3 regions of the Arthrobacter sp. P1_B9 genome follow, and region 2 is predicted to be linked to each of the others. Evidence: riboswitches for the same ligand, from Rfam matches in the RefSeq annotation. Region 2 holds a riboswitch; each other region holds the start of a gene.

Region 1 (5,098 bases), 110 kb from region 2:
CCTCGTGTACGTGCCCGGCGGTTCCATGACCGGCATCTCCCGCAAGCTGCCCGACGTCGAACGCAACCGCCTCAAGCGGATCCTCAAGGACCGCCTGCCCGAGGACGCGGGCGTCATTGTCCGCACCGCGGCCGAGGGAGCTTCCGAGGAAGAGCTGACGCACGACATCAACCGCCTCCGCGCGCAGTGGGAAGGCATCGAGAGCCAGTCGACGTCCACCAGGATCCTCGCCCCCGAGCTGCTCTACGGCGAACCTGACCTGACCATCAAGGTGGTCCGGGACGTCTTCAACGAGGACTTCTCCAAGCTGATCGTCTCCGGCGAGGAAGCCTGGGACACCATCGAGGCCTACGTCACCTACGTCGCGCCGGACCTCGTGGGCCGGCTCGAGAAGTGGACCAAGGACACGGACATCTTCGCGGCCTGGCGCATCGACGAGCAGATCCACAAGGCCCTGGACCGGAAGGTCTTCCTGCCCTCGGGCGGTTCGCTCGTGATCGACCGCACCGAAGCCATGACCGTGGTGGACGTCAACACCGGCAAATTCACCGGCTCCGGCGGCAACCTCGAGGAAACCGTCACCAAGAACAACCTGGAAGCGGCCGAGGAAGTCGTCAGGCAGCTGCGCCTGCGCGACATTGGCGGCATCATCGTGATCGACTTCATCGACATGGTGCTCGAATCCAACCGCGACCTCGTGCTGCGCCGCATGGTGGAGTGCCTGGGCCGGGACCGGACTAAACACCAGGTGGCCGAGGTGACCTCGCTGGGCCTCGTGCAGATGACCCGCAAGCGGATGGGCACCGGGCTGCTGGAAGTCTTCGGCGAACAGTGCGAAACATGTGCGGGCCGCGGCATCGTCACCCACGACGAGCCGGTGGAGCACCGCCGCGCCAACACGGTCGCCGCGGAGCACTATGTGCCGCGCACCGAGGCGCAGCCTGCTGCCCGCCCGGAACGCAAGAGCCGTCGCCGCGGCCGGGGAGGCCAGGGCGGAGAGACCGCGCCGGCCGCACCCGCGCCCGTCCACGCCGAACCCACCGAGGCCGAACGCCACGCCAAGGCCGAGGCCACCCGTGCCGCGCTGGCCAACATCGCTGCCGCCGCGCACGCCGCGCACCTGCACGACGGGGAGGCAGCCGCAGCCAGCGACGCCGGGGCCCGCCAGGCCGCCGTCGACGCCGTCACGCAGCTCGCAGCCGCCGACGAGGCAGCCGGCCGCCCCGCAACGGTGCTGACGTTTGGCGGCGAGCAGGTGGCCCTGCCCTTCGTCGAGCACGCGGAGGACGCGCCGTCACCGGCCCTGACCCTGGACCTGCTGACCGAGGCCTTCGCAAACCTGGGCGAAGCCGAGGCCGGCAAGCCGGACCAGGCCGCCGGCCTGGCGGCCGGTCAGGCAGCAGCTGTTGCCGCACCGGAAGCCACGGCGCCCGAGGCGCCGTCGGCCGTCCGCGCTGCGGAGGCGCCGGCGTCACGCACAGCTGACACCACGACGCTGCGCGGCCGCCGCGGGCGCCGCAACCGGAGTGCCAGCCGCGCCCAGGGCGCAGCCAACGAAACCTCCGTGGAGCACCGCGAGGCAACCCGGCCGGCCGCGGCCGGATCGGTCCACGAGGCCAAGGCTCCCGCTGCGGCCGGGCCTGCGTCCATCCCGGCCGGCAACGAGCCGATCATCCTCGGCGTCGGCGTGCCGGCGTCGGAGCTGTAGTCCTCCGCGACTGACCACGTCCCCGTCCGGTCATTATTTCGACTGGTCGGGCCGCGGGTCCGGGTCAGGGCAGACGTAACATACGTCCGCCCGGGCCCGGGCCCGCTCGTGCGTTAACGGGTCCTCCGGGTGGCAAGGGCTAGGCTGGAACACTGACACGGGGTGCCGGGCATCGGGCCGGCTGAGATCCAGACCCGTTGAACCTGTCCGGTTAGCACCGGCGAAGGGATGTCTTCCTTGTCCGCGAAATCGAATCCGTCCGAGTTCCTCCCGCCCAATTTTCTGCACAACGAGTCTCTGCCGGCCCCGCCGCGCATTCCCCGCGTGCTGGCCATCGCCGGCTCCGATCCCTCCGGCGGGGCCGGAATCCAGGCCGACCTGAAGAGCATCGCGGCGAACGGCGGCTACGGCATGGCCGCCATCACCGCCCTGACAGCGCAGAACACGCAGGGCGTGCGCGCCGTCCACGTCCCCCCGGCGGCGTTCCTCACGGCGCAGCTGGACGCCATCAGCGACGACATCGGCATCGACGCCGTCAAGATCGGCATGCTCGGTGACGCCGCCGTGATCGACGCCGTCCGCGGCTGGCTGGAAAAGGTGCGCCCCGCCGTCGTGGTCCTGGACCCGGTGATGGTCGCCACCAGCGGTGACCGGCTCCTGCAGGAATCGGCCGAGGCCGCCCTGCAGGCCCTCCTGCCGCTGGCGGACCTCATCACGCCCAACCTCGCCGAACTCGCCATCCTGCTCAAGGAACCCGTCGCTGCCGAGTGGTCCGAGGCCCTGGCGCAGGGCAAGCGGCTGGCCGCCCTGACCGGCACCACCGTCCTGGTTAAGGGCGGACACCTCCAGGGCGCCGGGCCGGGGGACGGGCATGCCCACGACGCCGATGCCCACGACGTCGACGGCCACGGCGCCGGCACCGGCTGCCCGGATGCGCTGGTCAACACCGGCGGCCTGCTCGGCCAGGAAACGGTGGTGGTGCCGGGGGAGCGGATCGCGACGCGCAACAGCCACGGCACCGGCTGCTCCCTGTCCTCGGCCATGGCCACCGTGCAGGCCAGGGTGGGGGACTGGGAAGCGGCGCTGCGCGAAGTCAAGCCGTGGCTGCTGGGCGCGCTCCGCGGAGCCTCGGCCCTGGACGTCGGCTCGGGCACCGGCCCGGTCCACCACTTCCACCACCTGCAGCACCTCCAGGCCGGGCAGGGTCCGGCGGCGGGGGAGTTCGCCGCAGCCCTGCGCGCAGGAGCCGCGGGCGATCTTGAGGCGATCTACGCCCTCGACTTCGTCCGCGGACTGGCCGACGGCACCTTGCCCGAGCACGAGTTCGCGTACTACCTCGCCCAGGACGCCATCTACCTCAACGGATACTCGCGGGTCCTGGCCCGGGCCGCGGCGATTGCCCCCACCGAGGCCGAGCAGCTGTTCTGGGCCCGTTCGGCGCAGACCTGCCTGGAGGTCGAATCCGAGCTGCACCGTTCCTGGCTCAGCACGCGCCCCACGGCCTCCACCCTGGGCCCGGTCACGAAAGCGTATGTGGACCACCTGCTGGCCGCCTCGGTCTCCGGCAGCTATGGCGTCCTCGTGGCGGCGGCGCTGCCCTGCTTCTGGCTCTACGCCGAGGTCGGTTCCACGCTGCACCGGGAGTTCCTGGCCGGCGGCGCCCCCGGGGAGCACCCCTACGCCGGCTGGCTGCGGACCTACGCCGACGAGGACTTCGCCGCCGCGACCCGGCAGGCCATCGCGTACACGGACACGGCGGCCGGGCGGGCATCGGAGAGCGAGCGGCAGGCCATGGCCCTGGCTTTCCGGCAGTCTTCGCGCTACGAAGTGGACTTCTTCGACGCGCCGCGGCTGTACGCCTGACGCGAGCTGGTCCGGACTACCGGTACGATGGTGGGGCACGGTTCCGGAAGTCGTTGCGGCAACACAGCTCAAGATGGTCAAGATCCCGGCCAAGAACATTGGCAGGGACTTTGCATCAAGATGTTGTGGCGCCTATCACGGACTACCCGCCGGAACCAGCCTCATTTGCGGCCGAAGGCAAAATTAGCGTATTCTAGATCTTCGGTGCTTACGCCAACACTTGGGTTATGACCCTGAGAACGGTCCGCTTGGAATTCCAAATGGATTTGTTCCGGGGATAGCTCATGGGTTCCCCCGGGGAATCCACCGGCGTTGAGGCACAGCGTGAGCCGGTCCAAACAATTTGGCCCCTGGTTCCGCACGCAAATCTAGTAATAAACGTCGAGAGAAGTGAGTTCCCCAGTGGTGTACGCGATTGTCCGCGCAGGCGGCCGCCAAGAGAAGGTTTCCGTTGGAGACTTCGTTACCCTGAACCGCGTCCCCGGTGGAGCCGGCAGCACCTTTGAGTTGCCCGCACTGCTCCTGGTGGACGGTGACAAAGTCACGTCTGCTGCTGCGGACCTGGCCAAGGTAACGGTTACGGCTGAGATCCTCGAAGACCTCCGTGGTCCGAAGATCGTCATCCAGAAGTTCAAGAACAAGACCGGTTACAAGAAGCGTCAGGGCCACCGTCAGGAACTGACCAAGGTCAAGATCACCGGTATCAAGTAACTCTTCGTTACTGTTCAGGTTCCAGCAGATTCCCCAGAATTTTTGAAGGCAGGCATTTCAAATGGCACATAAAAAAGGCGCGAGTTCCACTCGCAACGGTCGTGACTCCAACGCCCAGTACCTCGGCGTCAAGCGCTTCGGTGGCCAGGTAGTTTCCGCAGGCGAGATCATTGTCCGCCAGCGCGGCACCCACTTCCACCCGGGCGCCGGCGTAGGCCGCGGCGGGGACGACACCCTGTTCGCCCTGACCCCCGGTGCTGTCGAGTTCGGCACCCGCCGTGGTCGCCGCGTTGTGAACATCGTGGCTGCTGCAGCTGCAGAGTAACAATAAGTTCTAAATCGGTGGGGCGGGCCATTAGGTCCGCTCCACCGGTGTTTTAACCGCATTACAATCATCTTGGGCCTCTTTGGGGGTCCGGGGAACAGCACTGAGGAGATCCACGTGGCGAGCTTTGTAGACCGGGTAGTACTGCACGTATCCGGCGGTACCGGCGGCCACGGCTGTGTCTCCGTCCACCGCGAGAAGTTCAAGCCCCTCGGCGGTCCCGACGGCGGCAACGGCGGCAACGGCGGCGACGTCATCCTGCGCGTTGACCCCCAGACCACCACCCTGCTCGACTACCACCACGCGCCCCACCGGCACGCCACCAACGGCGGCCCTGGCATGGGCGACTGGCGCGGCGGCAAAAACGGCGAAACCCTGATCCTTCCGGTGCCGGTGGGCACCGTGGTGAAGTCCAAGTCCGGCGAAGTCATCGCCGACCTCGTGGCCGAAGGCGACGAATACATCGCCGCCGCCGGCGGGATTGGCGGCCT
Region 2 (5,098 bases):
GCCCAAGAAGAAGGCCCGCTCCGGCAACCCGGCCAAGGCGGCGCAGGAACTGCGCGACGCCGAGGCCCGGCGTGCCGCCGGCCCCAAGGCGCTGCCCACCGGCGCGTCGTTCGGCCAGCAGGGCGGCGACTTCGATCCGTCCCAGCTGAACCTGCCGAAGGGTTTCGACAAGTTCCTCGGCGGCAGCAAGTAGCCGCAAGTGCTGACGGCCGCCGGCACTGTGTCGCCGGCAGCATCAGCACTGAAGTGCCATAGGGTTAGACAATGTTCAAGCAGCGCGTAGTCTTCGTCCACGGGGACGGCAGCTTCGGCGCCGCCGCGTGGCCAAAACAGCACGGAATGGCGCTGGACTACGACGCCCTGTTCCTGCGGCGGCACGGGTTTGACGCCGTCGCGGAACCGCTCGAATCCAGCTTCGCCGCCGACGCCGCCATCGTGCTCGCCTCGCTGGCAGACGACGGCCGCGGCGAGGCCGGCGGCCATGTCGTGGCCCATTCGCAGGGCGCGATCGCTGCGATGATGGCCGCCGTCGAACGGCCCGACCTCGTCCAGTCGCTGACCCTGGTGGAACCGGCCTGCCTGTCCCTGACCGCGGAGCTCCCGGCCACCGCCGCGCACCGGGCCCTGATGCAGCCGCTCTTCGACGTCCGCCACAACCTCAGCGACGACGACTTCCAGCGAGAGTTCATCCGCCGCGCGTTCGCGGCGGACGCCCCCGGGGCCACGACGCCGGAGGCCCTCCGGGCTGCGCGCCGGCTCCGCCTGCAGGCGCCGCCGTGGGAAGCCCCGCTGCAGATCGTGCCGGGCGTGCCGACCCTGGTCCTGACCGGCGGCTGGGAACCGCTGTATGAGGAAATCGCCGGCTACCTGCGCGAGACCGGCGCCCTGCACCGCACGGCGCCGGGAGGGCACCGGCCCCAGGATTCAGCCGAAGGGGACCGGGCCATCCGCTCCTACATTGCCGAGGTCAGCCGGCACCAGCACGCCCGGGCGTCCTAAGAAGCTGCGGGTTCTCCCACCGAGGGCTGCGGCAGGTAGACCTTGCCGCCCGAGGCGAGGAACTCGTTGCTCTTCGCCCGCATTCCGGCCGCCATCTGCGCTAGGGCCGCCTGCGAATCTGCTGATCCGTATTCGTCCCGGATGTCCTGGCTGATCCGCATGGAGCAGAACTTCGGACCGCACATCGAGCAGAAGTGGGCTGTCTTGGCCGGCTCCGCGGGAAGCGTCTCATCATGGAAGGCCTCGGCCGTGACCGGGTCCAGGGACAGCGCGAACTGGTCCCGCCAGCGGAACTCGAACCTTGCCTTGGACAGGGCATCGTCGCGTTCGTGCGCGCCGGGGTGGCCCTTGGCGAGGTCCGCGGCATGGGCGGCGATCTTGTAAGTGATCACGCCCGTCTTCACATCGTCCTTGTTCGGCAGCCCGAGGTGTTCCTTGGGCGTGACGTAGCAGAGCATGGCAGTGCCGTAGCGGGCGATCTCGGTGGCGCCGATCGCCGAGGTGATGTGGTCATAGCCCGGTGCGATGTCCGTGACGAGCGGCCCGAGTGTGTAAAACGGGGCGCCCTTGCAGAGTTCCTGCTGGCGCTCCACGTTTTCCCGGACGAGGTGGAAGGGCACATGCCCGGGGCCCTCCACCATGACTTGCACGTCGAAGTCCCAGGCCCGCTGCGTGAGCTCGGCCAGGGTGTCCAGTTCGGCGAACTGTGCCGCGTCGTTGGCATCCGCCGTCGCGCCCGGCCGCAGCCCGTCGCCCAGCGAGAACGCGACGTCGTAGCGGGCGAAGATCTCGCACAGCTCATCGAAGTGGGTGTACAGAAAGTTCTCCCGGTGGTGCGCCAGGCACCAGCCGGCCATGATGGAACCGCCGCGGGACACGATGCCGGTGACCCGGTTGGCCGTCAGGGGCACATACCGCAGCAGCACGCCCGCGTGGATGGTCATGTAGTCCACGCCCTGCTCGCACTGTTCGATCACGGTGTCCCGGAAGATCTCCCAGGTCAGGGCGTTCGCCTCACCGTTGACCTTCTCCAGCGCCTGGTAGATCGGGACCGTTCCGATGGGGACGGGGGAATTACGGATGATCCACTCGCGCGTGGTGTGGATGTCGTCCCCGGTGGAGAGGTCCATGACGGTGTCCGCGCCCCACTGCGTGGCCCACTGAAGTTTGTCGACCTCCTCGGCGATGGAGCTGGTCACGGCGGAGTTGCCGATATTGGCGTTGATTTTCACCAGGAACGCCTTGCCGATGATCATCGGCTCGGATTCGGGATGGTTGACGTTGTTGGGAATGATCGCGCGGCCCGCGGCCACCTCGCTGCGCACCAGCTCCACATCGCAGTTCTCGCGCAGCGCGACGAACCGCATTTCCTGGGTGATGACACCGTCCCGGGCGTAGCGCATCTGCGTGACGGTCCTGCCCTCAGCGGCCCGGCGCGGCACCGGCCGGCCGCCCCGCCACTCGGCCGACGCCGCACCGCGGCGCACCGCCGATTTGCCGTCGTCGAGCAGCTCCCGTTCACGGCCGGCGTAGGGTTCGGTGTCCGCCCTGGCCTCAATCCAGGGGGTGCGGAACGGCTCCAGCCCGCGGACCGGATCGCTGCCCGGGCCGGCAGTGCGGTACACCCGGAACGGCGGGTTCCGGATGCCGCCCGGGGAGGGTTCCAGGGCGATCTCGGTCACCGGCACGCGGATGCCATGCTCCGGATCCGTGCTGAAGGCCAGCGAGTGGGACTTCAGCGACTGCGTGGTGGCTGCGGACTGAATTTGGACAGGGCTGTGCTGTGTCACTTGGGTGTTCACGGAAAAGCTCACTTCCTTCGCCGGCATTACCCGGACAGGTTCAACGGTCGCAGGCTGCGTCAGCCCGATCTCAGCCCCTGCAGGGGCACCCGTGTGGTCGTAGACGAAACTACCACGCACCTCCGGCCGGCCCTCGAGTGTGACGCGGACGGCGGACCGCGGTGTTAGCGTGGCACGGTGACTCTGCCCAAGGCGCTGCCCCGCATCCGGACGGCGACGCCGGAAGATATCCCGGCGCTGCCGGTTCTCGAGGCCTCAGCAGACCGCATCCTCGAAGCGGAGCTGGGGAACCAGACGCTCCCGGCTCCGGAGTTGACGACGCCGGTTGAGCCGCTCTTCATACTTGTCGCCGGAAACCCGCCCGTAGGGTTTGCCCGCATTGACGAGGTCGGCGGCCAGGCCCATCTGGAACAACTCTCCGTGCAGCCGGACTCCGCCGGGCGGGGGATAGGACGGTCCCTGGTGGAGGCGGCCCTTGATGCGGCCCGGAGCCGTGGCTATTTATCGATGACGCTTTGCACCTTCGCAGGCGTCCCGTTCAATGCGCCGTTTTATGCGAGCTGCGGTTTCGAGGAACTCGCCCAGCCAGGACAGGCGTTGGGCGCCCTGCGGATCCACGAAGCGCAGCTGGGGCTGGACGGTCTTGGCCGGCGGATCGTCATGCGGATTAGGCTTTAGGTCATGACCGGCATCATCGAGTTCAGCGGCCCCATCCTCACCGCGGCGGACCAGGAACGCCGCGGGCTCTGGTCGGTGGGCGGCCTGCTAACCTTCCGCCGTCCGGCCGCCGCGCCTGACCTCGTGCTGGACGGCTGGGTCATGCCCGGCCTCGTGGACGCACACTGCCACATCGGCCTCGGCCCGGGCGGGGACGTTACCGAGGACACCGCGGAATCCCAGGCCCTGGCGGACCGCAACGCCGGGACGCTCCTGGTCCGCGACGCCGGCGCCGTCCACAACACACGCTGGCTCCAGCAACGCGCGGACCTGCCCCGGATCATCCGCTCCGGCAGGCACCTCGCCAGGACCCGGCGGTACCTGCCTGGCCTGGCCGTCGAGGTCGAACCGGAGGATCTCGTCGAGGCCGTGCGCAAGCAGGCCCGCGCGGGCGACGGCTGGGTCAAGCTCGTGGGGGACTGGATCGACCGCGACGCCGGCGATCTCGCCGCCAGTTTTCCCGCCCGGACGGTCAAGGACGCCGTCCGGGCCGCCCACGATGAGGGGGCCCGCGTCACCGCACACTGCTTCGCCGAAGACACCCTCGATGACATGCTCGACGCCGGGATCGACTGCATCGAGCACGCCACCGGGCTGCTGCCGCGGCACCTGCCGCGCTTCCTCGAACAGGGTGTTCCGATCGTGCCCACCCTGATCAACATCGCCACGTTCCCGGACATCGCCGCCCGGGCGGCGGCCAAGTTCCCCCGCTACGCAGCCCACATGCGCTCGCTGTGGGAGCGCCGGGCGGAGCGGATCCTCGAAGCCCACGAGACCGGGCTGGCGATCTATGCCGGTACCGACGCCGGCAGCGTGATCAGCCATGGCAGGATCGTGGACGAGATCCAGGCCCTGCACGCCGCCGGCCTTTCCGCCGCTGCCGCCCTCAACGCCGCGAGCTGGTCTGCGCGGACCTGGCTCGGCGCGGAGTCCATCGGTGAAGGGGCAAGCGCTGACGTCCTCGTCACCGCCGAGGATCCGCGGAGCAATCCGGCCACGCTCCGCCAGATCCGGCATATCGTGCTGCGGGGGCAGCCGGTAGACCGGGCGCCAGTCCATGTTTTGGAATAAATTGAAGCTTCAAGTAATTTATCTTTATGTAGAGTCGCCGAAGGCCGGTGGCTACAGAATCCACGGAGCATTGCCATGACCGCAGAAGCCAGCACCCAGGACCTCCTTCCTGCCGAACTCACCATGGGCACCGTGATGCTCAAGGTCGGCGACATGAAGCTCATGACCGACTACTACCAGCGCGCCCTCGGCCTGGAGACTGTGGCCGAACAGGACGGCGGGCTCTACCTTGGGCGCCAGCAGAAGCCGCTGGTGCATCTGGCGCCTGCCCCGGGCCTGAATCTACCTTCCCGCGGCGAGGCCGGGCTCTTCCACACCGCCCTCCTCTTCGAGGACCAGCACTCCCTGGCGGCCACCATCGCCACCGCGGCCCAGTACCAGCCCCAGTCCTTCACCGGCAGCGCGGACCACCTCGTCAGCGAGGCGTTCTACTTCAACGACCCCGAAGGCAACGGCATCGAGCTGTACTGGGACCGGCCGCGGGCGGCGTGGTCCTGGGAGGGCAGGAA
Region 3 (5,098 bases), on a different contig from region 2:
ACACCGGCCGAATCTCTCCGCGTCCGGGGGCGAAGCCCACCCAATCACGTAGTAGTTCCGCGCCGGAACCACTGGGCTGGACAACGGGACAGGTCGATAATAAGAGCTCTGGGAGCGGTGGTTATTCCTCAGAGAATCTTGCGCCGAAGACTCACGATTGCAACGCAGTTAGGGCTGCGATAGTTTGTGCCTTGAACGACACAATCATGTGGAACCTGGGACGCCACTGTTAGGTGGCGCTCAAGTGTGGATATGAGCCACGCGCGTACTCTTTCAAGAAGGGTTTCGCTCGATGGCAAGCTGCACCAAGATCACCTACTCCACCACCTGGCACGCGAACCGCGCGCTCAAGGAAATCATCCGGCAGGGCTCGTCATCTGGGGGCAAGTTGCCCGCGAGCATATACCCATGCGGAGGCTGCAAGGGATGGCACCTGACCTCGAAAAGGGCAGCTGGAAAGGCAAAGAAGTGGCAACGCCATTCTTCGTGAAAGTTTCACCAGCGCGCTAATGGGACCCTGCGTACTCGCACAACCACGTGATCCACGAGGACTGTGGACCATCCGGATGCGGACCGACGGCATACCCGGTTCGTCCCCGCCGCACGTCGACCCGGCCGGGCCGGACCGGGCCGGGCCTACCGATGATCGCGCCGGCGCGTCATCAAGAGCAAGGGTGATCAGGAGGTCCGGCCGGCGCAACCAGATCAGCCCCGCCGGCCGAGCGGGCGTTAGAGGAACTCGGCCCGGCCTTCCATTGCCGAGGACGCCAGTGCGTGTTCCCGCCGCGGGATCCTGCCGGCCGCTTTCGCCAGCCTGCCGGCGATGACGGCATGTTTGAAGGCCTCGCCCATGAGCACCGGATTCTGCGCACGGGTCACCGCCGTAGCCAACAGCACGGCGTCGCAGCCGAGTTCCATCGCCAGGGCAGCGTCCGAGGCCGTGCCGATCCCGGCATCCAGCACCACGGGCACGGACGCGCGCGAGACGATCAGCTCGATGTTGTGCGGGTTCAGGATGCCCAGTCCGGTGCCGATCGGGGCGCCCAACGGCATCACGGCCGTCGCGCCGAGGTTTTCGAGCCGGAGGGCAAGCACGGGGTCGTCGTTCGTGTAGGCGAAGACCTTGAAGCCTCGGGCCACGAGCTGTTCGGTTGCGTCCACGAGTTCGACGGCGTCCGGCAGCAGTGTGTGCTCGTCGGCAATGACTTCGAGCTTGACCCAGTCCGTTTCCAGGGCCTCCCGCGCCAGCTCGGCGGTGAGGACGGCGTCCTTGGCGGTGAAGCAGCCTGCCGTGTTGGGCAGTACCCGGATCTGATGGTCCTCGAGCAGCTGGAACAGCGAGCCCGTCTCCGCCGGCGAATAGCGGCGCATCGCCACCGTGGTCAGCTCCGTCCCGGACGCCACCAGCGCCGCCCCGAGCCCGTCCAGGCTCGGCGCACCGCCGGTTCCCATGATGAGGCGGGAGCCGAGCCTTACGCCGTCGACCACGAACGGATCGGCCACCGCACCGGCCATGGGGACGGCCTGTGTTCCTGCGAACGTCGTCTCGTTCATGCTGGTCATCCTCCCTGGACTGCCGTGACAAGTTCGACGTCGTCGCCGTCGGCGAGCGCCGTGGCGTGCCACTGGCTGCGCGGCACCACTTCGGCGTTGCGGGCGACGGCGACACCGAGCTTCCGCCCGTCGGCGGCGCGGCCGTCGGGGCCGATGCTCCGGCCAGTGAGCTGGCTGACGAGTGCGGAGACGGAGGCGCCGTCGGCGACGCTCTGATCCGTTCCGTTAAGTCGGATGTTCATGCTGCTTCCTTCTTAGGGCTGTCCCCGGACGTAACCGGGATGCGGGAAAAACGGTCGGGGCGGAACCCGGCCCAGCGCGGGTCCGGCGTGAAATCCATGAGTTGCCGGCACACGGCGGCAGCGGCGGGGGTCAGCAGGACGCCGTGCCGGAAGAATCCTGTGGCGATAATGAGTCCCGGGACGTCGCCGCCGTCCGCTTGTGCGACCCGCCCCAGCAGCGGGGCATTGTCCGGGGTTCCGGGCCGCGCCCGCGCCGTGGCTTCCAAAAGCTCCAGCTCGGCGACCGCAGGCACCAGCTGCTGGGCATCCCGCAGCAGCTGGTAAATGCCGCCGGCGGAAACTGCGTGCGGATCCGACGGTCCATCCTCCCGCTGGGTGGCCCCGATCACCACGGTGCCGTCCTGGCGGGGGACGATGTACACCGGGATGCCGCGCACCATGCCCCGCACGGTGGCCGTGAGCAGCGGTTGCAGATGCGGAGGCACGCGGAGCCGGAGGATGTCGCCGTAGACGGGCCGCAGCGGCAGCACCAGCCCGGCCGGTAGCTCCTCGAGCGCGGCGGCGCCGAGCCCGTTGGCGACCACGGTCTCGGCAGCCCGTACGGTACCGCCGCCGGCCAACCGCACACCCGCCACCTGTCCGTCCTGCCACAGCAGGCCTGCCGCGCGCCGCCGGACGAAGCTGCCGCCTTCCGCACCGAGCACGCCGGCGAGCCGGGTGATCAGCAGGCGGGGGTCCACCTGGTGGTCGGCCGGGATGTCGAAGGCACACGAGATGCCGGGACTCAGCAGGGGCTCCCGGGTGCGCGCCTCGCGCACTGTCAGTGGCTCCACGGCCAGGCCGCATGCCTTCTGGACTTCCCTCAAGTCCGCGAGCGCGCGCCGGTCCGCCGCGTCGGCCCCCACCGCCAGGGTCGGCGTCGTTAAGTAGCCGGTACCTGCCGGGGAATCCGCGCCGGCGGCACCGGCGTCGAGAGCCGCAGCGAATCCTGGCCACAACCGGGAGGCCTCAAGCATCAGATCCAGGAGCTGTTCCTCCTGGTAGTGCAGTTCACTCACGGGGGCCAGCATGCCGGCCGCGGCCCAGCTGGCTCCGCTGCCGGGAGCATCATCGATCAGGACCACGGATCGGCCCGAGCGGATGGCCTCGAACGCGATGCCATGGCCGATCACCCCGCCGCCGATCACGGCCACGTCGGCAGTCGTATCCCCCGCGATGATTCCCTCTGCGGTACCGGGCCCCGTGTCACAAACCTGGGCGTCGGCGTCATTTGCGGCTCCGGCCGCACGGCCTGCTCGTGTGCCCATGAAGAATTCCTTCCCTACGCCGGTACTAGCCGGATCAGGTCAAGCGGTCGGCTCTGACGCCCTCTCAGCCGGGCAGCGGCGACATGGCTGCTGCGGGCTCCCGCGGTATGCGCCCAGTTTAGAGGAACTAGGCTGGTCCCATGAGCCAGGACCCTCTCCACACCACCGCCCGCCTCTATCTCTGCACCGACGCCCGCAGGGACCGCGGCGACTTCGAGGACTTCGTGGACGCCGCCTTCGCCGGCGGCGTGGACATCATCCAGTTGCGCGACAAGTCGCTCGAGGCCTCCGAGGAGCTGGAACTGCTGGAGGTCCTGCACACCGCGGCGCAGCGCCACGGGCGGCTGTGGGCCGTCAATGACCGGGCGGACATCGCCTCCCTGTCCGGGGCTCCGGTGTTCCATGTCGGTCAGAAGGACATTTCGCTCGACGCCGCCCGCGGCTTTCTCGGCAAGGATGCCGTGATCGGCCTGTCCACCCACAGCCCGAAGCAGGTGGACGCCGCCATCGCTGCCGCGCCAGGCCGCAAAGGGCTCGATTATTTCTGTGTGGGCCCCGTGTGGGCGACGCCCACCAAGCCCGGACGCGCCGCCGTCGGCCTCGATCTGGTGCGCTACGCCGCCCAGGCGATCGGCGGGGCGGACGCGGAGGGAACCGGCAAGGTCAACGAAAACGTCCTGCCGTGGTTCGCGATCGGCGGGATCGACCTCAGTAACGTGGAGCAGGTAGTCGATGCCGGTGCCCGGCGGATCGTCGTGGTCCGGGCGATTACCGACGCCACCGATCCGGCCCACGCCGCCGGAGCCTTGCTGGCGGCGCTGGACGCCGCCGCATCCTAAGCAGGTCCCCAGCCCGTAATGCCGGCCGGCACTGAAACTATCCGGCGAGACCCAGCTCCGTCATCCGGCGCGCGTGATTCGCTGCGAGTTCGGCCGCCAGGCCGTTGACCAGCGCCCGGGCGCCGGCGTCGTCCAGCCCCGACAGTCCGCCGAGGAACGCGTGCTCGGCGCTGACGCGCTGGGCGTGGTTCAGTACTTCCCCCAGCAGACGCCTGGCCCACAACGCCAGGCGCGACGCCAGCCGCGGGTCATCGGCCAGGGCCGCCTTGATGCGCGCCTGCAGCACGGCCGTGGACTCACCGGTGGAGCGGACCTGCCCGATCAACTCACGGGTCGCGGCGTCGACGTACCGGCCCACGACGCCGTAAAAGTCCGCGGCGACCGTGTCGATCACGTAGGCCTTCATGAGGGCCTCGTACCAGTCCGACGGGCGCGTGCGTTCGTGGAAGTGGTCCACCGAGGGCTGGAACGGCAGCATGGCGGCCTCCGTATCCAGGCCCATGTGTTCGAGCCGGATTCGGACGAGTTCGTAATGCTGGAACTCGACCACCGCCATCCTGCCCAGCAACGCACGGTCATGCAGCGTGGGCGAATACCGGGCACTCGAGGACAGCCGCTCGAAGGCGGAAAGCTCGCCGTACGCCAAGACTCCCAGCAGGTCGGCAAGGAAGCTGTTGTAGAGGGCAGGATCGTCCGCAGTTGCGCTCATCATCCAAGACTAATAGCGGAAATCGGGCTACCCTGATTTTCGTGTCACATCATCGCCTGACCCCCAGTGTCCACGAGCAGCAGAACCAGCTTGCCGGGGCACTCAAGGCGTTGCGCACCACGCTGGAACTGCCCGGCCCGTTCCCCGAGGGTGTGCTGCGCGACGCGGAGGCGGCGGTGGCCGAGCACAAGCTCCCGGACCTTGACCTCACGCACGTCGAGTTCGTGACTATCGATCCGGCATCGTCCACCGACCTGGACCAGGCCCTGTTTATCGAACGGAGCAACGGCGGTTACAAGGTCTTCTACGCCATCGCCGACGTCCCCTCCTTTGTCGCCCCGGGCGGGGCGCTGGACGCCGAGACCCGGCGCCGCGGCCAGACCTTCTACACCCCGGACGGCCGGATTCCGCTGCATCCGGAGATTATCAGCGAGGCCGCCGGCAGTC

What was found. Region 2 has a riboswitch for thiamine pyrophosphate ahead of thiC (phosphomethylpyrimidine synthase ThiC). Riboswitches for the same ligand answer to the same signal wherever they lie in the genome.
Region 1: it holds a riboswitch for thiamine pyrophosphate, as region 2 does, so the genes downstream of both, AC1D1A_RS02235 (bifunctional hydroxymethylpyrimidine kinase/phosphomethylpyrimidine kinase) here and thiC (phosphomethylpyrimidine synthase ThiC) in region 2, are expected to answer to the same signal.
Region 3: it holds a riboswitch for thiamine pyrophosphate, as region 2 does, so the genes downstream of both, thiO (glycine oxidase ThiO) here and thiC (phosphomethylpyrimidine synthase ThiC) in region 2, are expected to answer to the same signal.

The regions. Positions count from the first base shown of each region.
Region 1 covers NZ_JBFUAA010000001.1:512,127-517,224, forward strand. Annotated here, with positions in the region: gene AC1D1A_RS02230 (Rne/Rng family ribonuclease) at 1-1,708, shown strand, start outside; TPP riboswitch at 1,857-1,954, shown strand; gene AC1D1A_RS02235 (bifunctional hydroxymethylpyrimidine kinase/phosphomethylpyrimidine kinase) at 2,024-3,571, shown strand; gene rplU (50S ribosomal protein L21) at 3,974-4,282, shown strand; gene rpmA (50S ribosomal protein L27) at 4,344-4,607, shown strand; gene obgE (GTPase ObgE) at 4,725-5,098, shown strand, end outside.
Region 2 covers NZ_JBFUAA010000001.1:402,288-407,385, forward strand. Annotated here, with positions in the region: gene ffh (signal recognition particle protein) at 1-193, shown strand, start outside; gene AC1D1A_RS01670 (alpha/beta fold hydrolase) at 265-999, shown strand; gene thiC (phosphomethylpyrimidine synthase ThiC) at 996-2,801, opposite strand; TPP riboswitch at 2,797-2,904, opposite strand; gene AC1D1A_RS01680 (GNAT family N-acetyltransferase) at 2,979-3,479, shown strand; gene AC1D1A_RS01685 (amidohydrolase family protein) at 3,483-4,589, shown strand; gene AC1D1A_RS01690 (VOC family protein) at 4,665-5,098, shown strand, end outside.
Region 3 covers NZ_JBFUAA010000002.1:529,873-534,970, reverse strand. Annotated here, with positions in the region: gene AC1D1A_RS05035 (thiazole synthase) at 730-1,515, opposite strand; gene thiS (sulfur carrier protein ThiS) at 1,560-1,796, opposite strand; gene thiO (glycine oxidase ThiO) at 1,793-3,103, opposite strand; TPP riboswitch at 3,097-3,217, opposite strand; gene thiE (thiamine phosphate synthase) at 3,244-3,942, shown strand; gene AC1D1A_RS05015 (ferritin-like fold-containing protein) at 3,980-4,654, opposite strand; gene AC1D1A_RS05010 (RNB domain-containing ribonuclease) at 4,693-5,098, shown strand, end outside.